Linked DNA regions of Labrenzia sp. VG12. The protein of the gene in region 2 binds, or shares a complex with, the protein of the main gene of each other region. Links are inferred from orthologs where the notes say so. Each region holds a gene or a part of one and is shown on either strand. Other genes may lie near its edges. The genes, in order: CHH27_RS03065 and dnaG.

What was found.
Region 1: the proteins of dnaG (region 2) and CHH27_RS03065 are in contact, whole or in part, in a crystal structure (PDB 2R6A), measured with the Geobacillus stearothermophilus proteins. The link is inferred for Labrenzia sp. VG12 from one-to-one orthologs. Residues at the interface, in WP_049624496.1 of Geobacillus stearothermophilus: Lys456, Leu457, Leu458, Pro459, Ala460, Asn463, Ala464, Leu467, Leu535, Leu536, Ile537, Ala538, Gln544, Glu545, Asp548, Tyr549, His552; in WP_033016901.1 of Geobacillus stearothermophilus: Ser13, Glu15, Ala16, Gln18, Glu91, Leu92, Asp94, Ala95, Val96, Pro97, Thr98, Ala99, Ala100, Asn101, Tyr104, Tyr105, Ile108.

The regions. Positions count from the first base shown.
Region 1 is NZ_CP022529.1:659,389-670,353, reverse strand. What follows is about bases 5,464-8,449. They hold CHH27_RS03065 (replicative DNA helicase), read left to right. Parts: upstream 5,464-6,207; coding sequence 6,208-7,692; downstream 7,693-8,449. Other genes in these bases: alr (alanine racemase), read left to right, coding at 8,304-8,449; CHH27_RS28615 (PilZ domain-containing protein), read left to right, coding at 7,837-8,157; rplI (50S ribosomal protein L9), read left to right, coding at 5,464-5,841. In the rest of the region: endolytic transglycosylase MltG, read right to left, coding at 1-238; fabF (beta-ketoacyl-ACP synthase II), read right to left, coding at 361-1,626; CHH27_RS03095 (acyl carrier protein), read right to left, coding at 1,716-1,949; fabG (3-oxoacyl-[acyl-carrier-protein] reductase), read right to left, coding at 2,190-2,927; fabD (ACP S-malonyltransferase), read right to left, coding at 2,993-3,937; rpsF (30S ribosomal protein S6), read left to right, coding at 4,475-4,885; rpsR (30S ribosomal protein S18), read left to right, coding at 4,892-5,140; more of rplI, read left to right, coding at 5,251-5,463; more of alr, read left to right, coding at 8,450-9,446; DNA repair protein RadA, read left to right, coding at 9,472-10,866; CHH27_RS03045 (CvpA family protein), read left to right, coding at 10,954-10,965. UniProt on the Escherichia coli protein: The main replicative DNA helicase, it participates in initiation and elongation during chromosome replication. Travels ahead of the DNA replisome, separating dsDNA into templates for DNA synthesis.
Region 2 is NZ_CP022529.1:2,618,191-2,629,123, forward strand. Bases 1-2,954 are described here. They hold dnaG (DNA primase), read right to left. Parts: upstream 2,464-2,954; coding sequence 538-2,463; downstream 1-537. Other genes in these bases: rpoD (RNA polymerase sigma factor RpoD), read right to left, coding at 1-74; CHH27_RS12270 (GatB/YqeY domain-containing protein), read right to left, coding at 2,656-2,954. Also shown: more of CHH27_RS12270, read right to left, coding at 2,955-3,156; carA (glutamine-hydrolyzing carbamoyl-phosphate synthase small subunit), read left to right, coding at 3,403-4,584; CHH27_RS12280 (DUF6134 family protein), read left to right, coding at 5,136-5,972; CHH27_RS12285 (MerR family transcriptional regulator), read right to left, coding at 6,071-6,508; CHH27_RS12290 (helix-turn-helix transcriptional regulator), read left to right, coding at 7,315-7,593; carB (carbamoyl-phosphate synthase large subunit), read left to right, coding at 7,767-10,933. UniProt on the Escherichia coli protein: RNA polymerase that catalyzes the synthesis of short RNA molecules used as primers for DNA polymerase during DNA replication.

The DNA.
Region 1 (10,965 bases), 2.0 Mb from region 2 along the record:
GGCCTGATCCGGAAGAGATCACAACCGTGGCGTCCGTCGCAAGCGGGCCGGCTTCCTCGAACTTCTTCTTGCCAAAGTAGAGAGCGCCGCCCACGGTCGCCAGACCGAAGACGGCCAGCGTGATCACCAGGTTGATCAGGATGACCAGCGGGTTGCGCACATGGCGGGAGCGCTGCGGCGGTGCCGGTGCCTGCTCCGGCTGCAAGGCTTCGCGCGGGCTTTTCGGCTTAATGCGCATATCGGTTCGCACCTCCAGGTTCGAGCCGCTTCTTGGCCGATATCGGCTCGAACACACCAGTTGTCACAAAAGAAATCGCACCGGACCGACAGAATCGGTCCGGTGCGGCAAATGTGAAGGGGTTATGCGGCAACTTTACGGAAGACAAGCGAGGCATTGGTGCCGCCGAACCCGAAGGAATTGGAAAGGGCGACATTGATGTCCAGCTTCTTCGGCTTGTGCGCCACCAGATCGATTTCCGTTTCCACTGAGGGATTGTCGAGATTGATCGTCGGCGGTGCCATGCTGTCGCGAATTGCGAGCACGGAGAAGATGGCCTCGACGGCGCCGGCGGCGCCCAGAAGGTGACCGATCGACGACTTGGTCGATGACATGGTCAGGCTCGAAGCGTGTTCCCCGGACAGGCGGGTCACGGCACCCAGTTCAATCTCGTCGCCGAGCGGCGTCGATGTGCCGTGGGCATTGACGTAGTCCACATCGGCCGGCGTCACCTCTGCGCGCTTCAGCGCTGCTTCCATGCACCGGTAGGCACCATCGCCATCGGAGGACGGCGCGGTGATGTGATAGGCGTCGCCGGACAGGCCATAGCCGATCACTTCGGCATAGATCTTGGCGCCGCGGCGGACGGCATGTTCATATTCTTCCAGAACCACAACGCCGGCGCCCTCGCCCATCACGAAGCCGTCGCGGGCAACGTCATACGGGCGGGAACCGCGTTCCGGTTCGTCGTTGAAGGCGGTGGACAGGGCGCGGCAAGCCGCAAATCCGGCCAGCGCCAGCCGGCAAACCGGCGATTCCGTACCACCGGCAACCATGACATCCGCGTCGCCGAAGGCGATCAGGCGGGACGCATCCCCGATGGCATGCGCGCCTGTGGAACAGGCGGTCACAACGGCGTGGTTGGGGCCCTTCAGGCCGTGCCGGATCGACACGTAGCCGCCGGCAAGGTTGATCAGGCGACCGGGAATGAAGAACGGCGAGACGCGGCGCGGACCCTTTTCAGCGAGCAGATGCGCGCCCTGTTCGATGCCCTGCAGACCACCGATGCCCGACCCTATCAGAACGCCGGAGCGTGCCTGCTGGTCGTAGGTTTCCGCCTTGTAGCCTGAATCGGCCATGGCCTGATCGGCAGCTGCCATCGCATAGACGATGAAGTCGTCGACCTTGCGCTGTTCCTTGACGTCCATCCAGTCATCCGGATTGAACGCTCCCTCGACGGACGGATCGCGGGGGATCTGGCAGGCGATTTGGCAGGCCAAATCGTCGACCTTGAAATTGGTGACCTTGTTGGCCCCGCTTTGTCCCTCAAGGATCTTTTTCCAAGTGACATCGACACCACAGCCAAGCGGCGTGACCATGCCCAACCCAGTTACGACAACTCGCCTCATACACCTGCACTTACGTTGGAAGGGCCGGGCGGGGATTCGACCCCGCCGGCCCGATCTTCAAATAGTTCTCAAGAAGGGCGAAAGGGCCCTTACTTGTTGGCTTCGAGAAACTTCACAGCGTCGCCAACAGTCAGAATGGTTTCTGCTGCGGTGTCCGGGATTTCCACGCCGAATTCTTCTTCGAATGCCATGACCAGCTCAACGGTGTCGAGGCTGTCTGCGCCCAGGTCGTCGATGAAGCTGGCGCCCTCGACAACTTTCTCAGCGTCTACACCGAGGTGCTCAACAACGATCTTCTTTACCCGATCCGCGATATCGCTCATTTTTCACTTCCTTAGTTTTCTCTAATCATCTCACGCGAAACTGCCCCTGACCGTCCATTAGCAAGCGGCGGTGCGAAATCGCGGCCTAAACTTCCTCGCACCGTCTAGCCGGAATCCCGGAGATCGGCGCAATTCGTAGCGATCGGCGGGTTGGTAACACACTTTGTTGACCTTTACCAGCCGGTCCAGACCGCTCTTGAGCGGCCCGGATTTTTTTTGCCTGCTTGGCGAAACTTCCTTTTAAATCATAGCCATGCCGCCATTGACGTGGAGTGTCTGCCCGGTCACGTAGGCAGCCTCGTCACTGGCAAGATATAGAGCGGCCGAAGCGATCTCGGCGGAAGTGCCCAAACGTCCTGCAGGGACACTTGTCAAAATCGATTCTTTTTGCTTGTCGTTCAGCGCGTCGGTCATGGCCGTTTCGATGAAACCCGGCGCAATCGTGTTGACGGTGATGTTGCGGCTGGCCACTTCCCGGGCAAGCGACTTGTACATGCCGATCATGCCCGCCTTGGCGGCGGCATAGTTCACCTGCCCCGGGTTGCCGGTCACGCCGACGACGGAGGTGATGCCGACAATCCGGCCGGAGCGGCGCTTCATCATGCCCTTGATGGCGGCGCGGCACAGACGGAAACCGGAGCTCAGGTTGACTTCGATCACCTGGTCCCATTCCTCGTCCTTCATGCGCATGAAGATGTTGTCGCGGGTGATACCGGCATTGTTGACCAGGATGTCAACGGAGCCCATTTTTTCTTCCGCAGCCGGAAGCAGCCCATCCACGGCGTCGCGATCGGACAGGTTGGCCGGTGTGACGAAGGCGCGCTCGCCGAGATCGGCGGCAAGCGCTTCCAGTTTCTCAGCCCGCGTTCCGGACAAGGAAACAGTCGCGCCCTGCGCATGAAGCGCACGCGCGATGGCCTCACCGATCCCGCCCGTGGCGCCGGTGACAAGCGCGTTTTTCCCTTGCAAGCTGAACATATGGAATCCTTCCGTTGTTGAGGTCGGCCCGGTCGGGCCACGTCGGGTCCTGGGAGATATAAGCCTTAACCGGAGATCTTTTCCAGAAGCGCGTCGATATCTTCCGGTGTATTCACGGCGATGCCGGTGGCTTCTTTGGCAATCCGCTTGATCATGCCGGTCAGAACCTTGCCGGTTCCAACTTCCACGAACGTGTCGACGCCGTTTTCGGCAAGCCAGGTCACGCTTTCGCGCCAGCGCACGGTGCCGGTGACCTGTTCAACGAGACGGGCCCGGATTTCGTCCGGATCGCTGATCGGCTGCGCCAGGACGTTGGCAACGAGCGGAACCTTCGGTGCGTTGATCTGGGCATTCGCCAGCGCTTCGGACATCTTGTCGGCAGCCGGCGCCATCAGGGCGCAATGGAACGGTGCACTGACCGGCAGCATGACTGCGCGGCGCGCGCCCTTGGCCTTGGCGATTTCAATGGCACGTTCGACAGCCGCCAGATGACCGGACACCACGACCTGACCCGGCGCATTGTCGTTTGCCGCCTGGCAGACTTCGCCCTGGGCGGCAGCTTCCGCGACTTCAACGGCCGCCTCGAACTCGAGCCCGAGCAGCGCAGCCATGGCGCCCTGCCCGACCGGCACTGCATTTTGCATGGCATCGCCGCGCACCCGCAGCAAACGTGCAGCCGTTCCGACATCCAGGCTGCCGGCAGCAGCCAGGGCCGAGTATTCACCAAGCGAATGCCCGGCGACGAAGGACACGCTGGCCGCAAGATCAAGACCGCGCGCCTCAAGCACGCGCATTGTCGCCAGGCTTACCGCCATCAGTGCAGGCTGAGCATTGGCGGTCAGCGTCAGGGCGTCTTCCGGTCCGGTCCACATGACATCGGACAGTTTCTGCCCGAGAGCCTCGTCGACTTCGTCGAAGACCGCCCTGGCCTCCGGAAACGCATCGGCGAGCCCCTTGCCCATGCCGACGCTCTGGCTGCCCTGTCCGGGGAATGTGAATGCGATGGTCATCTGGAAACGCCTCCGTAGACTCGTGCGCGGGCCCGATCAGTGACTGGCGTCAGGCCCATGGCTTTTTGAAAGCGGATAAGACAGCCCGTTCCGGACTGAAATCGAATGTTGGCGCGAGCCTATGATACGTCCGGGACCTTACTGTCAAGGCCCTGCACACTCTCAATTCCGAGAATCGGGCGCTTTTCCGTGAATTCGGCCTGCATATCTGCCTTGCAGGATTGATTTGGCCAGGCTGAATGTGAAAAACGCCTGACGCAGGCGGGCCATTTCGGCTGAGAATTCCGCGTTCAGGCCAATTTTGCCGATTTCGCCGCGAAATGACAGCTCGGCACTTGCATTTTGCGCCCAACAGAGTATAGAGCGCGCTTCATCCGGGATTTGGCCGGGGGCTGAACGGAAGGGCGCAAGCCAGGATCTGTCAAACGATCCGACTTCCCGTGTCTCCGCTCTCGTTAGAATTCTCGTGCCTTTCAGAGGGCTACGAGGAGGCTCTGCGCCAGTCCCGCGTTGTCAACATGAGAAAGGCTTGTTTCCATGCCTCTTTACGAGCACGTATTCCTGGCTCGCCAGGACGTTTCGGCCCAGCAGGTCGAACAACTCGTCGAACAGTACAAGGGCCTCATCGAAGGCGCTGGCGGCACTGTCGGCAAGGTGGAAAACTGGGGTCTGCGCACCCTGGCTTACCGCATCAAGAAGAACCGCAAGGCTCACTACACCCTGATGAACATCGAAGCCCCGCATGCAGCGGTTGCCGAGATGGAGCGTCAGATGGGCCTCAGCGAAGACGTTCTGCGTTACATGACCTTCCGCGTCGATGAGCTCGAAGAAGAGCCGTCTGCAATGATGCAGAAGCGTGACCGCGACGACCGCCGTGGCGGTGGCCGTGGCGACCGCGGCGACCGTCCGGGTGGCAGCCGTCCTCCGCGCCGGGCTGAAGGGGAGTAAGAGATAATGGTTGATATCGCACAAATGCCGAGCCGCCGTCCGTTCTTCCGTCGCCGGAAGACCTGCCCGTTCTCCGGCTCCAACGCTCCGAAGATCGACTACAAGGACATCCGTCTGCTGCAGCGCTACATTTCCGAGCGCGGCAAGATCGTCCCGAGCCGCATCACCGCGGTCTCCGCGAAGAAGCAGCGTGAACTGGCCCGCGCCATCAAGCGCGCCCGCCTGCTCGGCCTGCTGCCTTTCGTGATCAGCTAAGCCCTCCTCTTTCGAGGGCCTTTTCTCCCGGGCCAGCCCGGGAGACCCGGATTGGGACCGCGGGCAAACGGTCTCTAACCACCGAAAAGGTGGGACAGTAGGAGAAAGACATGCAAATCATCCTTCTTGAGCGTATCGCAAAGCTCGGCCAGATGGGCGACACCGTCAAAGTACGTGACGGCTATGCCCGTAACTACCTGCTGCCGCAGGGCAAGGCGCTGCGCGCCAACAAGGCCAACCTCGAGCGTTTCGAACGTGAGCGCGCTCAGCTCGAAGCCCGGAACCTGGAGCGCAAGAGCGAGGCGGAAGCCGTTGCTGCAAAGCTCGACGGCGAATCCCTCGTCATGATCCGTTCCGCTGGCGAAACCGGCCAGCTCTACGGTTCCGTTTCCACGCGCGACATCGCCGAAGGCCTGACGGCAGCCGGCTTCACCGTTGCCCGCAGCCAGGTTGAACTGCGCAGCCCGATCAAGACCATCGGCCTGCACAACGTTCTGATCCAGCTGCACCCGGAAGTCGAAGTCGCCATCAGCGTCAACGTCGCCCGCTCCGAAGACGAAGCCGTTCGCCAGGCTGCCGGTGAAGACCTCACCACGCCGGAACAGGATGTCTTCGAATTCGAAGAAGAAGAAGAAGAAGCTGAAGGCACCGAGGAAGGCGACGACGTCTCCGAGGAAACTCCGGCTGAAGAGGAAGCCTAATCGGCTTACCCAGCTTCTTGAGCTTGAGAGAAACGGCGCTGCTTGCAGCGCCGTTTTTTGTTTAGCCGGCCAGACAGTCTCAAGCCCGGCAGGATGCCTCAAAGACTGGCTTCAGAGTCCGCTCCAAGGTGTTGAATCCGCACGCAAATTTATTAACCGTCTATTAACTTTCGGAAAAAATTCTGTTTTTTCAATAACTAACAGCTAGCCCCTTGAGTCTTCAAACAGCTTTCGAGTCAAGCGCGATTCGACTCTTTCCCCGTTGATCTGTGAATGTCAGTGGGAATCGAAAACTGCCGTTTTTGATCCTTGAGCCCGACCCGGTCAAAGAGTATTCCGGATGAACTTGGGTCATCGGGGGACGATATGAAGGGCACATTGCAGAAGGTCGAAACGGAAGAAGACGTACAGCGTCTGGCACCGCATAACGCGGAAGCCGAGCGGCAGCTTCTTGGCGCCATTCTGGTCAACAACGAGACCTTCTATCGCGTGTCGGACTTTCTCGAGCCGCATCATTTCTTCGTGCCGTCCCACCAGGACATCTACGAGAAGGCCAGCCACCTGATCCGGGCCGGCAAGACCGCCTCCCCCGTCACCCTGAAGACCTTCTACCCTGCAGACGCAAAGATCGCGGACCTGTCCGCGACCCAGTTCCTCGTCCGCCTTGCCGGCGACGCCGCCTCGATCATCAATGCCGAAGATTATGGCCGCACCATCTATGACCTTGCCATTCGGCGGAACCTGATCCGCATCGGTGAGGACATGGTCAACATCGCATTTGATGCCCCCATCGACGTGCCGCCGGAGCAGCAGATCGACGACGCCGAGCGCCGGCTGTTCGAGCTCGCCGAAACCGGCCGCAGCGAAGGCGGTTTCGTGTCTTTCGGCGATGCGCTTTCCGAAACCATCGAGATGGCGCATGCCGCCTATAACCGTGAAGGCGCCTTGTCGGGTATTTCCACGGGACTGCGTGAACTCGACCGCCTGATGGGTGGGTTGCAGCACTCGGATTTGATCGTGCTTGCCGGACGTCCTGCCATGGGCAAGACCTCTCTTGCCACCAACATCGCCTACAACATTGCGCAAGGCTACAAGGCCGAGGAACAGCCTGACGGATCGCTGAAAACCGTCAATGGCGGCGTCGTCGGTTTCTTCTCGCTGGAAATGTCAGCCGAACAGCTCGCAACACGTATCATTTCCGAACAGGCGGAAATCTCGTCCTCGAAAATCCGCCGCGGTGACATCACAGAGGCCGAATTCGAAAAACTCGCCGCCTGTGCCCAGACCATGCAGACCGTTCCGCTGCATGTGGACCAGACCGGTGGTATCTCCATCGCCTCCCTGGTGGCCAAGGCAAGGCGCTTGAAGCGTCAGCGCGGCCTGGATCTTCTGGTGGTCGACTATATCCAGCTCTTGTCGGGCTCCGCCAAGAATTCCGGCAACCGTGTTCAGGAAATCACGGAAATCACCACGGGCCTGAAGGCCCTTGCCAAGGAACTTCAGGTGCCGATCATCGCGCTCTCGCAGCTGTCGCGTCAGGTGGAAGCCCGCGACGACAAGCGCCCAATGATGTCGGATCTGCGTGAATCCGGTTCGATCGAGCAGGACGCTGACGTGATCCTGTTCGTGTTCCGCGAAGAATATTACCTCTCCAAGACCGAACCGGAGCCGGACACGGTCGAATACGAGAACTGGCAGCGGGACATGGAACGCCTGAAGGGCAAGGCGGAAGTGATCATCGCCAAGCAGCGTCACGGCCCGACCGGTACGGCAAACCTGCACTTCGAGGGCCAGTATACCCGCTTCTCCGACCTTGCAGAAGAAGACCATCTGCCGGAGCGCTACGAGTAGGTTGCAGGAGAGCAATCTGCGCCAGGCTTCGCGATACGCTCGGTTCCCTTTCGAGAGACCGGGCGATCAAGCGATTTAAGCGAAACAGACAGTCTTATGTTTCGAAAGCCCGCTTAAACCCCTGTTAAAACTCTCCCCCTTACTGTGCGTCGCAGTCAATTGAGCCCAAAGTCCTTTCAGCGAGTTCACTTGTTTTCAGCGACTCAGAAATTGCGCGAGGAAGCGCGCGTTTTTCCCAGAAGACGGTGTAAATGGCCCGGCCTGCTCAAGCAGGACGACATCCACCGTCCCTGTGTCGTGGAAGACATCAGTGTCGGCGGCTGCCGCCTTGCGACCAATACCAAGGACCTGGAACCCGGACAGCGCGTTACCATCGAGATCGAAAGTCGCAAACTTCGATTCTATGCCGAGATCCGCTGGGTTCGAAACGGGGAAACCGGGGTCGAATTTCTCTATATGGACTGAGCTGCAACCAGCGTCGAACGTGTTACCGTCACGCTGCGACACTATTGCGCTCTGCTTCGGTTTCTCCAATGGCCCAAGCCTGCCAGGATTTGCTACGCTTCAGCCGCTGAGAGTTTTTTGATTCCGACCGGAGAAACAGCCGCATCGTGTCGACTTCCGAGCATACGTCCTATTCGCCTTCTCTTTATGGCGGCCGCCTGACCATCGACCTGAACGCAATCGCTTGCAACTGGCGGTTTCTCAATGGTCAGACCGGAGCCAAAACCGAATGCGCCGCGGCAATCAAGGCAGACGCATACGGGACGGGTCAGGACAAGGCGGCACCTGCGCTTTACGAAGCTGGTTGCCGGACGTTCTTCGTTGCCGTGCCGACCGAGGCAATCGCCTTGCGGCAGGTGTTGCCGGACGCCGTGGTCTTTGCGCTCGACGGTTTGTTTCCTGACACCTATGCGCATTATCTCGACAACAGGATCCGCCCGGTTCTCGGCAGCCTGGAAGAGCTGCAGGAATGGGCCGGTATCTGCAAGGCGGCGGGGCAGTCCTTCGATGCCGCAGTCCATGTCGATACAGGCATTCACCGGTTGGGACTGTCGCCGGCAGAATTTGGCGCAGCCATGACCGACAGGAGCCTGCTCGGCCCGTTCCGGCCATCGCTGATCATGAGCCACCTCGCCTGCGGTTCAACACCGGACCATCCGATGAACCGGCGACAGCTCGAGCTTTTCAGGACGGTGACCGATCCGTTCAAGAGTATTCCGCGCTCGCTTGCCAACTCGGCTGGCGTGCTGATGGGACCGGACTTTCACTTTGACATGGTCCGTCCGGGGATCGCGCTTTATGGCGGACAGGCAATCGAGACCACGCCGAACCAGATGAAACCGGTTGCCAAGGTTGAAGCCCGCATCATGATCATCCGGGATGTTCCGGAGGGCGACACCATCGGCTATGGCGCCACGCAGACGGCCAAGCGCCCGCTCAGGAATGCCGTTGTTGCGGCCGGATATGCCGACGGTCTTTTGCGCAGGGCCAGCAGCACGGACGACCGGCCGGGGGGCTTCGGTATGATCGGCGGCCACAAGGCGCCAATTCTCGGCCGGATTTCCATGGACATGATCACGCTGGACGTAACCGATGTGCCGGAGCAGCTTCTGAAACGCGGCGCGTTTGTGGAAATGCTTGGTCCAACTGTTGCGGCAACGGACCTGGCCGCTTATGCGGAGACCATCGACTACGAATATCTGACAAGCCTCGGGCGGCGCTTTGAGCGTGTCTATGGCCTCCTGACCTGATCAGGTTAAGTCCGAAGGAAAGCATATGGCGCGGCGTTCCACCTCATTTGTCTGCCAGTCCTGCGGCGCCGTTACGGCCAAATGGGTCGGCCGCTGCGAGAGCTGCGGCGAATGGAACACGATCGTCGAAGAACAGACCGGTGGCGGTGTTGGTGGCGGGCCCGGCAGAGCTTCCCGCAGCAAGGGGCGCGTCGTTCCCCTGGTCGGCCTCTCGGGCGACACCAAGGAAGCGCCGCGGATCAGCACGAAGGTCGCCGAACTCGATCGGGTCACCGGTGGCGGTTTCGTGCGCGGGTCGGCCTTGCTGGTTGGCGGCGATCCGGGCATCGGCAAATCCACGCTTCTTATCCAGGCGGCCGCCCAGCTCGCCGGACTTGGCCACAAGACAGTCTATATCTCCGGCGAGGAAGCGATCGGGCAGGTGCGCCTGCGGGCCGAACGACTGGGCCTTGCAGGCGCGCCCGTCGCGCTTGCTGCTGAAACCAGCGTGGAAGACATCCTGGCAACGCTGGAAGCCGACACGGCCCCTGCCCTCCTGATCCTCGATTCCGTGCAGACGCTCTGGACCGACCAGGTCGACTCGCCTCCAGGCACGGTGACGCAGGTCCGCGCCTCGGCCCAGGCCATGGTCCGCTATGCCAAGAAAAACGGCACCACACTGGTGCTGGTCGGTCATGTCACCAAGGACGGCCAGATTGCAGGCCCACGCGTGGTCGAGCACATGGTCGATGCGGTGCTCTATTTCGAAGGCGATGGCGCGCATCAGTACCGGATCCTGAGGTCGGTCAAGAACCGCTTCGGCGCCACGGATGAGATTGGCGTCTTTGAGATGACCGGAAAGGGACTTGTTGAAGTGCCCAATCCGTCTGCGCTGTTCCTGGGGGATCGCAACACCTCCGCACCGGGCGCTGCCGTCTTTGCCGGTCTGGAAGGCTCCCGGCCGTTGCTTATCGAGATACAGGCGCTTGTGGCGCAATCCACACTCGGTACGCCGAGGCGTGCGGTGATCGGCTGGGACAGCGCGCGCCTGTCGATGATCCTGGCCGTTCTGGAAGCCCGCTGCGGGGTGCGGTTTTCCCAGCATGATGTCTACTTGAACGTGGCCGGCGGGCTGAAGATCAACGAGCCCGGCGCCGATCTCGCCGTTGCGGCCGCCCTGATCTCTTCGCTCAGCGGGCTTGCCCTTCCGGCCAATTGCGTCTATTTCGGCGAAGTCAGCCTGTCGGGCGCCGTCCGGCCAGTGGCTCAGGCCCAGTCCAGGCTGAAGGAAGCGGAGAAACTCGGCTTTGACCAGGCCTATTGTCCTGAGGGAAATCTCAAGGACAGCGCCGCGTCGGCCTTCAAGGCGACCGGCGTGCCGGAACTTGGGGACTTTGTCGCCAAACTCTCGGTGGAGGCTAGTGCTGCGGGGGAGACCTGACGCATGATGGTGACGGGGTTTATCTGAAGGTTTAGGCTCTCCGGCGACGGACCGGCAAGAGCATCAGACAGAGGAATTTTCAGGAACATGCCGATAACG
Region 2 (10,933 bases):
TCCAGCAGCGGGCCGTCCGCGCCTTCGCCGCTCTGTTCCTGAGTGTCGTCTGCTTGTGTCGCTTTGGCTACCATGTCGTGCTCCAGTTCGTGGCCTGACGGGCCACGCCGCGCCCCTAGTTTGGCTTCAACCCACGTCTTCCTCAGCGCGCCAGCTTCTGAAAGCGGCGGCGTCCAAAGGAATCAGTGTGGATAGGTTTGTAAGCCGTGTCCCTTAAGTCCCAATTAACCGTAGCTTTTTCGACATTGACAAGTTTCAGCATCGAGGCGGCGCACGGTCTTTCAAGTCCACATTCGAAGAACGAATGCCGAAGAGGTGTTCAAACGGGTTGCAGCTTTTATAAGACTATTGCCGCGAGCAGGCTTGAAGGCTGCGGCGCAGGAAGGCTGCAAAGGTTCTATTTAGCTCGACGCGCACGATTCGCAAGTGTGATTCGTCACAGGTCAATTGGAAAATGCGTTTTTTTGAAGCCGCAACCGCCTGAAACCGGAAAATGAGGCGTTCTGCCGGCCGGCAAACGACCGATATCTCTGCCACCTATCCTGCGGCTGCCGCAGGCGGTGCGGTCCTGATCTTCTTGGCCCGTTCTGCCAGATCACCCTCGTCCCGCGCACATTCCTCGCGCCGGCGGCTGAGATCCTGCGTCAGCGCCTGTATCCGCGACCAGGAATGCTCGTCCAGTTCGTCATCGGCCACCGCCAGTTCAGACGCCAGCTCCTCTTCCAGCGCATTGAGCTCAAGCACATCAAGGAAATGCAGAAAAGCCGCCTCGATGAAATCCTCCGGCGGGTTGGATTTGAGCAGCGGGAACCGGTGGATCAGGGCGGAGAATTCTGCGCCCTTCTGTTCCTGCAGGCCGATGGTCTCCGCCATCATCTCCGACATGATATCCCGGAGCGGTTCCTCGAACCCACCTGTCAGATCGGCAATCGGCGCCACTTCGAGATCGTCGACAATCCGGCACAGGACATCGCGCAGCTGGGAATGCAACTCGTTGGCAAACGGGATCCTGGAAAAGCGTTCGAAGTTCCGGTCGAGCAAATGCGGGTAGCGCATGCTCAATCCAAGCACCAGGCGCTCCGTTCCGAAATCATCGCTGGCAGCGACGCGTTCCCGGGCGATCCCGAGAGAAGGAACGGTTTCCGCAGCCTTGCCGCCTTTTCGGCTTTGCCGGGACTGTTCGAAAAAGAAGTTCGACAGTTTGAATTTCAGATCGAGCTGGTAGCGCCGGCGCACCCTCTCGTCTCGGATGGTCCCGATCAGATCGTCGAACCGCTTTTCCAGAGCGGCTTTGCGCTCCGGCGTGTCGAGGCGCGCAACAGACGTTTCCCGGTCCCAGACCACGTCGAACAGGGACTGCGCGCGGGCGACCTCCTCGTGGAAGCCGCTCAGGCCGCGCTGCTTGACCAGATCGTCCGGGTCCATGCCGTCGGGCAGAAAGCTGAACTGGAAGGAATAGCCGCTCTTCAGAACCGGAAATATCCGGTCGATCGCGCGGTGGGCTGCCGCAACACCGGCGGCGTCGCCGTCAAAGCAGATCACCGGTTCGGGTGCGAATTTCCAGAGCCGGACAACCTGGTCCTCGGTGAAGGCGGTGCCGAGCGAAGCGACAACGTGGTGGATACCTGCCTGCCACAGTGCGATGGCATCAAGGTAGCCTTCAACCACCACGGCCTCGCCGGACTTGAAGGCCGGCTCCCGCGCCCGGTGCGCATTGAACAGCATGATGCCCTTGTGAAAGAGCGGCGTTTCCGGCGAGTTGAGATATTTCGGCTGCCCGTCGGGCGACAGCGTTCGTCCGCCAAAGGCAACCACCCGGCCCCGGTCGTCCTGGATCGGGATCATCAGACGGCCGCGAAACCGGTCGTAGGACGGTCGCCCGTTTTCCGGCTGGATCACGAGCCCCGCCTCGATCATCGCCGGCTCGGGGATTTCCCGCGCCGCCAGGAAGGATTTCAGTGCGTCCCGGCTGTCGGGCGCAAAACCGAAGCGGAATTCGCGCAAGGTCTCTGCTACAAGACCGCGCTTGGCGCAGTAAGCCCGCGCCGTTTCCCCACGCGGACCGGCATATTCATGTTGGAAGAATTGCGCAGCCATCTCGCAGATATCCGCCAGGCCGGCGCGCTTCTTCTCACGCCTGGCAGCTTGCGGATCCGGTGCCGGCAGCGCCACACCGGCCTGTTCGGCCAGCCGCTCCACCGCTTCGGGAAAATTCAGTCCCTCGGTTTCGCAGACGAAGGTGAAATGATCGCCGGACGCCCCGCAACCAAAACACTTGTAGCGGTTGCGGCGGTCGTCGACGTGAAAACTCGGGCTCTTTTCCTGATGAAACGGGCAGCAGGCCCAATAGTCGCCCTTGCCGGGCTGGGTCTTGCGCCGGTCCCAGGTCACGCGCCGGCCCACAAGATCCGACAGGGTTAGCCGGGCCCGGATTTCATCAAGAAGTCGCGGTTCAAAGCGCATGAAGAGACTGGTTTCCGATCGTCAGAGAAGCTCCGGCCATGACAGACGCAGTGCGCCCGACCAAACCGGCTTCCAAAATAGAATGACTTTGAAGACGTTTCCAGAGCGGCCGGACTGCCGGTCCGGGGCTCTGGATTATCTGTGAAGAACCCTGAAGGCGCCCGAAGCCCCCTGTTAGCCCTTGTGCCCGGATCAGGTGCTTCCCTTGCCGTCCGAACCGTTTTCCGTTCTGGAGGCGCTATCTGCCCTCAGCATGTCCTTTACGACGCTGGAGGCCTGCATGAAGTCCATTTTCCCCGGATAACGGGTCTTCAATTCGCTCATGCAGCGGCCGATATCTCTGAGGCCATGCGCATCGATGTCCTTGACCATCTCCTGGCAGATGGTCCGCATTTCGTCTTCGCTGAGCTGTTCGGGCAGAAACTCGCGGATAATGTCCTGCTCGGTCCGTTCCTGTTCGGCCAGATCCAGCTGACCTCCGCTTTCGAATTCCACCGCCGAGATTTCCCGCTGACTGATCATTTTCTGAAGAATTTCAATCACTTCAGCTTCATTGACGCCATCCTTGCCCGTCTCGCGGGCAGCCGCTTCCCGGTCCTTGACCGCGGTCTGCATCAACCGCAGGGTCGCGCATCTGCGTTTGTCGCCATCATCTTGCGCCGCCTTCAGGGCAGCATTGATTCTGTCGCGCATTTCCTGGCGCATGGTTTAACCCCACCCCTGCCGCGCTGAGACGAAGCGCGCATCGGCGCCCACTGCAACTCTCAGCCAAGTCATTGAATTTTAAAGATCTTTTTTCAGAGGATCAATATTGACGATCCAAGCCGCTTCCCATAGAGTCCCGCGCTTAATGCAGACGGCCATTTGCGGGCTTTAGGGCCCACCCAAGACGCCTTTCCTGCAGCGCATGATGTCACCAACAAGATCTGGAAACAAGACATGACGACTGCAGACGCATGGTCCAAGACCCCGGCGACCGCCCTGCTTGTGCTCTCCGACGGCAGCGTGATCGAGGGACAGGGCCTCGGCGCCACTGGCCAAGCCGTTGGTGAGATTTGTTTTAACACCGCCATGACCGGCTACCAGGAGATCCTGACCGATCCGTCCTATTCCGGTCAGATCATCACCTTCACTTTTCCCCATATCGGCAATGTCGGCGCCAATGATGAGGACATCGAGACCGTCAACATGGCGGCCGAGAGCGGCATTCGCGGCGTTGTGCTGGCGGCCGGCATCACCGATCCGGCCAACTACCGCGCCGCAAAGCATCTCGATGCCTGGCTCAAGAGCCGGAACCTGATCGGCATCAGCGGCGTCGATACGCGCGCCCTGACCGCCCTCATCCGCGAAAAGGGTGTTCCGAACGGCGTCATTGCCCATGCACCAGACGGCGAATTCGATCTGGACAGCCTGAAAACGGCTGCTTCCAACTGGCCTGGCCTCGTCGGCATGGACCTGGCCAAGGACGCCTCAACCACCCAGTCCCATCCATGGTCGCAAACCACATGGAAGTGGGACGAAGGCTTTGGCGAGGCTACAAGCAGCACGTTCAAGGTCGTTGCGGTCGACTACGGCATCAAACGGAACATCCTGCGCCTGCTCGCTGATGCCGGCTGCGATGTCACCGTGCTCCCGGCGACGGCAACGGCTGAGGACATTCTGGCCCATCAGCCGGATGGTGTGTTCCTGTCCAACGGTCCGGGTGACCCGGCTGCGACCGGAGAATACTCGGTTGCCGCCATTCGCGGGGTGGTCGACAAGGGCGTTCCGACCTTCGGCATCTGCCTTGGCCACCAGATGCTGGCACTCGCGCTCGGCGGCAAGACGGTGAAAATGCACCAGGGCCACCATGGCGCCAACCATCCGGTTTTCGACCACACCACCGGCAAGGTGGAAATCACGTCGATGAACCATGGGTTCGCTGTCGACGCCGACAGCCTGCCGGACAATGTCGAGCAGACTCACGTCTCCCTGTTCGACGGCTCCAACTGTGGCCTCGCGATGAAAGACAAGCCTGTCTTTTCCGTCCAGTACCACCCGGAAGCCTCTCCGGGTCCGCAGGACAGCCACTATCTCTTCAAGAGGTTCACCGGCCTGATGGAAGACGCAAGGCAGGGCTGAGCCCTCCCCGGTAAACATCGACAGACCTTGAAGATACGCCGGCTCGCCAGAGCCGGCGTTTTTCATGTCGGTGCGGTGGAACCGGTACGCGTCGCCTCCGCGGCGCCGAGGAACGCGCCACATACCAATGTAGATTTCCTGCCGTGACCCCACGAGACAGGGCCGTCCCTGCAAGCAGAGACATCATCGGTCTTCAGCCCCTCCCGGAGTTCTGTCGACTTCGGTCAGCCGGTCCGGCGAGGCCTGCCTGGATGTTTTGCATCCGGCCCGGATACCGCCTTGCGCCCTCCCGCGTACCCCTGCTCGTGCCCTTGCCATTGCTGTTGCCCTCGCACGCGCCCTCAATTGACCTCTTTCGCAAATCGGTGTAGCAAGCCATAAATACGAACGAACGTTCGCTCAATATTTTTCCAGCGGGCTCCCCGGACCCGACCGCCGGGTTCAAGGGGCAGACGCAGAACACAGAGGTCGTGGCGCCGGTACAGCATGCATTTCAAGGACTTGAGCGCTGTGCCGGTCAAATTCCAGACAAGTCATTTAAGGGACAATCAATGCAATTCGGTGTAATGCAAAAAATCCTTCAGGCCATCCTGGCGCTGGCGCTGTTTTCCATGTGCCCGCCCGTTATGGCCCAAACCCTCAAGCACTACGATCTGCTTCTCGACGATAAGAAGATCGGAGGCGTCACGATGAAGACAGATGATCTTGCGCAGGGAGGACGCAAGGTCACACAGTTTCTCCGGATCAAGACGGGTGGTTTCTGGGGCAAGATCGATATCCGGGGCACGCTGGAAGAGCGTATTTCCGCTTCAGGGCAACTTCTGGAAGCCAGCAACGAACTGAAAGAGAACAAGAAGGTCTTCTGGAGCAAGCTTCAGCTCTCGGGCGAGGAATACCTGTCCTTTCGCTCCCAGATGAAGGACAAGGGCGAGAAGGACATGGACGAACTGAAAGACCTGGCGACAGGCGTTGCCACCTTTCTCGTTCCAGAGGTCGGTGACGTGATTGAAATCGGAACCTTGCTCTTATCCGACGACAAGAATTCGCCCCGGAACGACAGATTGACCGCCAGCAGTTTCGACACCAGCCTTGTCGGGCTGCCTTTCTACTGGCAGCGTAATGCCTTTCGCCTGCCCGGAAACCTGCGCATTTTCGACACGCAGGACATGGTGATCCTCATGGCCAAGGTGGAAGATCTGGGAACAGAGCACCTGGTGTCAGGGACGAAGCAGATCCCGGCAAGACACTATCGGCTCAAGGTCAAGGGCACCGATCCGATTGATGTCTGGTTGTTCCGTTCGGCAGACGGCCACGCCTATTTTGCCAAATTGACCGGCAAGGAAGACGGCAGTCTGTTTCAGGTCTGCCTGCAGGCCGGCCAGCAGTAAACTCAGCGACCAGCTACAGAAGCAAAGATTGCCAAACACCAACAAAAAAGACCCGGCATGTTCCCATGCCGGGTCTCGCGCCACTCACCTGGAGTGTATCAGGCGACCAGTTCGTCGAAGGCCGACAGGATCTGTTCGACTTCAGCGACCTGCTCATCAAGCATTTGCTTCTGCTCGATCAGGATATCCTGCTGTGCGCGGCAGATTTCCTGAAGTTCTTTATACTGGTCGTTGCGATTGCCATTGCCTTCCACCAGCTTGATGACCCGGCGGATCTCGGCAAGGGTCAGACCGATTTTCTTGGCCTGCAGGATGACCCGCATCCGTGAGACGTCGCGCGCACCGTAAAATCGGCGAGCGCCTTTGCGCACGGGATTGAGGAGACCTTTTTCCTCATAGAAACGAAGTGTGCGGAGCGTTACATCAAACCGTTCCGACATTTCGGAAATCGCAAGAGCGCGATCTTCCAGAACCACTTCCTGTCCCGGACCTGCAATATCCGGGATCACGACCATTTTGGTTGCTACATTGTTCATACTTTTAAGCCCGATCTTGTCTTTTTGTTCCAAGTCTGGCTGGGTCTTGCAGCACTCCCGACCTTCCGGTCCCACCTCCGGTCAATCGGGTCCCACTAGCACGGCAATAACAGCCTCTGTAGCTTGAAGCGCAATGCTCACCGCTCAAGAAGCTCCCAACAGCAAACTCATAGGAGACTAAGCAGTAGTCTAATACACCGGATCGATAGTTAAAATCTACGGAAAAATTGGAAATATTGCAGATTTTCCGCAGAAGTTTCAGATAAGGAAAAACAAAATCTCGCCACCAAACCAAAAGAACACGCAACAGGGAATGGTTATTTCCAAAGATAATTACCCCTGATGGCCATAAATATGAATTATCGATAATCTAAATCTAATAAATAAACTTTTTTGGAATTGGCTTATCCCCGACGAATTTTCTTAACCCCACGGCAACGCACACCGGAAAACTACTTAAATCTCTTTGTGTTAACCCTGACATTTATTACAGGATGCTAAAAACCCTTAGGGCATATGTAGAATATAATTTCAAACCAAACAGTTTGGAATCTTTCCAAAAACTTCCCTAAAGTCCGAAAAATCCGATCCAAAACGATGCGTTGCTCAAACGTTGCTGTAAATCTGCATTGTGTTATTCATTTTTGCATTTGGGCCGTCGCAGCACGACCCAAAAGCGCACAAAAAGAGCACATTGTGCACTTCTTGATTGACAATTCGGCACCAAGGTTATTTCTGTCAAGAAATAGGGGACGTGCGCTGCAACAAGCGGCGCATGAAACCAAGGCATTCCGGAATAAGACAAAATGGCCGATTCGAAATCCAAAGACCCTGTACCCGGCATGACCCCGCAGCAGTTCCGCCACTGGCGGCGCGCACTCGGCCTTAAGCAGAAAGACGCCGCGGACCGGCTCGGTCTGAAGAAGCGCATGATCCAGTATTATGAAAAGGGCAATCGAGACGGCCGACCGGTCGAGATCCCCAAATCCATCCGTCTTGCCTGTTACGCGCTGTCCAATGGAATAGGCGACTTTGACGGCCAGACGACCGTTCCGTTGCCGCTGGAAATCAAGGACTCCGAATAAAGTCGCATTTCTGCTCCGGAAAACGTCATCTTCCGGTCCAGGCGGGGTTTCCTAGCGCGCCGCTTTTCCCTATAAGACGCGCTCAGCCAACATTGTCATTCACCTCAAGTCAGGTTCAGACCGAATAACGCCCGTTCGTTATCCGGACTGGCCGCTGCGAGCTGCGAGCCGAGATGCCCAAACGCACAGATATCTCTTCTATCCTGATCATTGGTGCCGGTCCGATTGTCATCGGCCAGGCCTGCGAATTCGACTATTCCGGCACCCAGGCCTGCAAGGCGCTGCGCGAAGAAGGTTACCGCATCATCCTGGTGAACTCGAACCCGGCGACGATCATGACCGATCCGGACCTGGCCGATGCCACCTATATCGAGCCGATCACACCGGAACTGGTCGCCAAGATCATCGAGAAGGAGCGCCCCGACGCGCTGCTGCCGACCATGGGCGGACAGACTGCGCTGAACTGCGCCCTCGATCTTGAGGAAATGGGTGTCCTGGAAAAATACGGCGTCGAAATGATCGGTGCCCGCGCAGACGTCATCGAGAAGGCGGAAGACCGGGAAAAGTTCCGGGCCGCCATGGACAAGATCGGGCTGGAAAACCCGCGCGCCGCAATCGCCTCCTCACCGGCAATCAGGGACGACAACGGCAAGATCAGCGGCTACGACCGCAACGCAGGCTACCTGGAAGCCATGCGCGCCCTCGACGAGATCGGCCTGCCGGCCATCATCCGCCCGGCCTTCACCCTGGGCGGCACCGGCGGCGGCGTTGCCTATAACAGGGAAGAATACGAGACCATCGTGCGCTCCGGCATCGATGCCTCCCCGGTCGGACAGGTCCTGATCGACGAGAGCCTTCTCGGCTGGAAGGAATATGAAATGGAAGTGGTCCGCGACAAGGCGGACAACTGCATCATTATCTGCTCCATCGAAAACGTCGATCCCATGGGCGTGCATACCGGTGATTCGATCACCGTGGCACCAGCACTGACCCTGACCGACAAGGAATACCAGATCATGCGCGACGCCTCGATTGCGGTGCTGCGCGAGATCGGCGTGGAAACCGGCGGCTCCAACGTGCAGTTCGCCGTCAATCCGGACACTGGCCGGCTGGTTGTCATCGAGATGAACCCGCGCGTGTCGCGCTCGTCCGCCCTCGCCTCCAAGGCCACCGGCTTCCCGATCGCCAAGATCGCGGCGAAGCTGGCCGTCGGTTACACGCTGGACGAGCTGGAGAACGACATCACCGGCGGCGCGACCCCGGCTTCCTTCGAGCCGACGATCGACTATGTCGTCACCAAGATTCCGCGCTTTGCCTTCGAAAAGTTCCCGGGCTCCGAACCCTATCTGACCACGGCGATGAAATCGGTCGGCGAAGTCATGGCGATCGGCCGGACTTTCAACGAGAGCCTTCAAAAGGCCCTGCGCGGCCTGGAAACCGGTCTGAACGGCCTCGACGAGATCGACATTCCGGGGCTGGACCAAGGCGACGACCGCAACGCCATGCGCGCGGCTGTTTCGACGGCGACCCCGACGCGTCTTCTGAGCGTCGCCCAGGCCATGCGGCTGGGCATGAGCGTGGAAGAGGTCTACCAGGCCAGCGGCATCAACACCTGGTTCCTGGAGCAGATGGCCGACATCCTGGCGATGGAAGCCAAGGTGCGCAACATCGGCCTGCCGCAGGATGCGGACAATCTGCGCAAGCTGAAATCGATGGGCTTCTCCGATGCGCGGCTGGCGAGCCTTGCCGGCCTCGACGAAAGCGACGTCAAGAAGCTGCGCCAGGACCTGGACGTGCATCCAGTCTACAAGCGCATCGACACCTGCGCCGCCGAATTCGCTTCGCCCACCGCCTATATGTATTCAACCTATGAAGCCCCCTTCATGGGCGCACCGGCTTGCGAAGCCGATCCGTCCGACAGGAAGAAGGTGGTCATCCTGGGCGGTGGCCCGAACCGGATCGGCCAGGGCATCGAGTTCGACTATTGCTGCTGTCACGCCGCCTTCGCGCTTGAGGACGCCGGTTACGAAACCATCATGGTCAACTGCAACCCGGAAACCGTCTCCACCGACTATGACACTTCCGACCGGCTCTATTTCGAACCGCTGACGGCCGAGGACGTTCTGGAGATCATCCGCAAGGAGCAGGAAAACGGAACTCTACACGGCGTTATCGTCCAGTTCGGCGGCCAGACGCCCCTGAAGCTGGCCCAGGCGCTGGTCAAGGCCGATGTGCCAATCCTCGGCACATCGCCGGACATGATCGACCTTGCAGAAGACCGTGACCGGTTCCAGAAGCTTCTGATCAAACTGGACCTGAAGCAGCCGGAAAACGGCATTGCCTATTCCGTCGAACAGGGCCGCCTGATTGCAGGCCAGCTCGGCCTGCCGCTCGTCGTACGTCCGTCCTACGTGCTGGGTGGCCGTGCCATGCAGATCATCCGCGACGAGGAAGCGCTCAACTCCTACCTGCTCGGTACCCTGCCCGAGCTGGTACCGGCGGAAGTGCGCGCCAAGTATCCGAACGACAAGACCGGCCAGATCAACACGGTGCTGGGCACCAATCCGCTGTTGTTCGACCGTTACCTGGACGGCGCCATCGAGGTCGATGTCGATGCGCTCTGCGACGGCAAGGACGTCTTTGTCTGCGGCATCATGGAGCATATCGAGGAAGCCGGCATCCACTCCGGCGACAGTGCCTGTTCGCTGCCACCTTTCTCGCTCGGCGAAGACATGCTGAACGAGCTGAAGCGGCAGACCAGGGCGCTGGCCCTGGCGCTGGAAGTCGGCGGCCTGATGAACGTTCAATACGCGATCAAGGACGGCGAGATCTTCGTTCTGGAAGTGAACCCGCGTGCCTCCCGAACCGTGCCGTTCGTCGCCAAGACCATCGGGGCTCCGGTCGCCAAGATCGCCAGCCGCGTCATGGCCGGCGAGAGCCTGGCCTCCTTCGGCCTTAGCGATCGCAAATACGACCACATTGCGGTCAAGGAAGCCGTGTTCCCCTTCGCCCGTTTTCCGGGCGTCGACACCATTCTCGGTCCGGAAATGCGTTCCACCGGCGAGGTCATGGGTCTGGACACCGCCTTCGGCAAGGCATTCGCCAAGTCGCAGATCGGCTGCGGCACCGGCGTTCCGGGCGAAGGCACCGTCTTCGTTTCCATGCGGGACCAGGACAAGGCAGGTGTGCTTGAGGCCGTGAAGAGCCTCGAGGAAGCCGGCTTCACCATCATCGCCACCGGTGGCACCCAGAAATTCCTGGAGGACCAGGGCATCGCGGTCAGGAAGATCAACAAGGTGCTTGAAGGCCGGCCACATATCGTCGATGCTATCAAGAATGG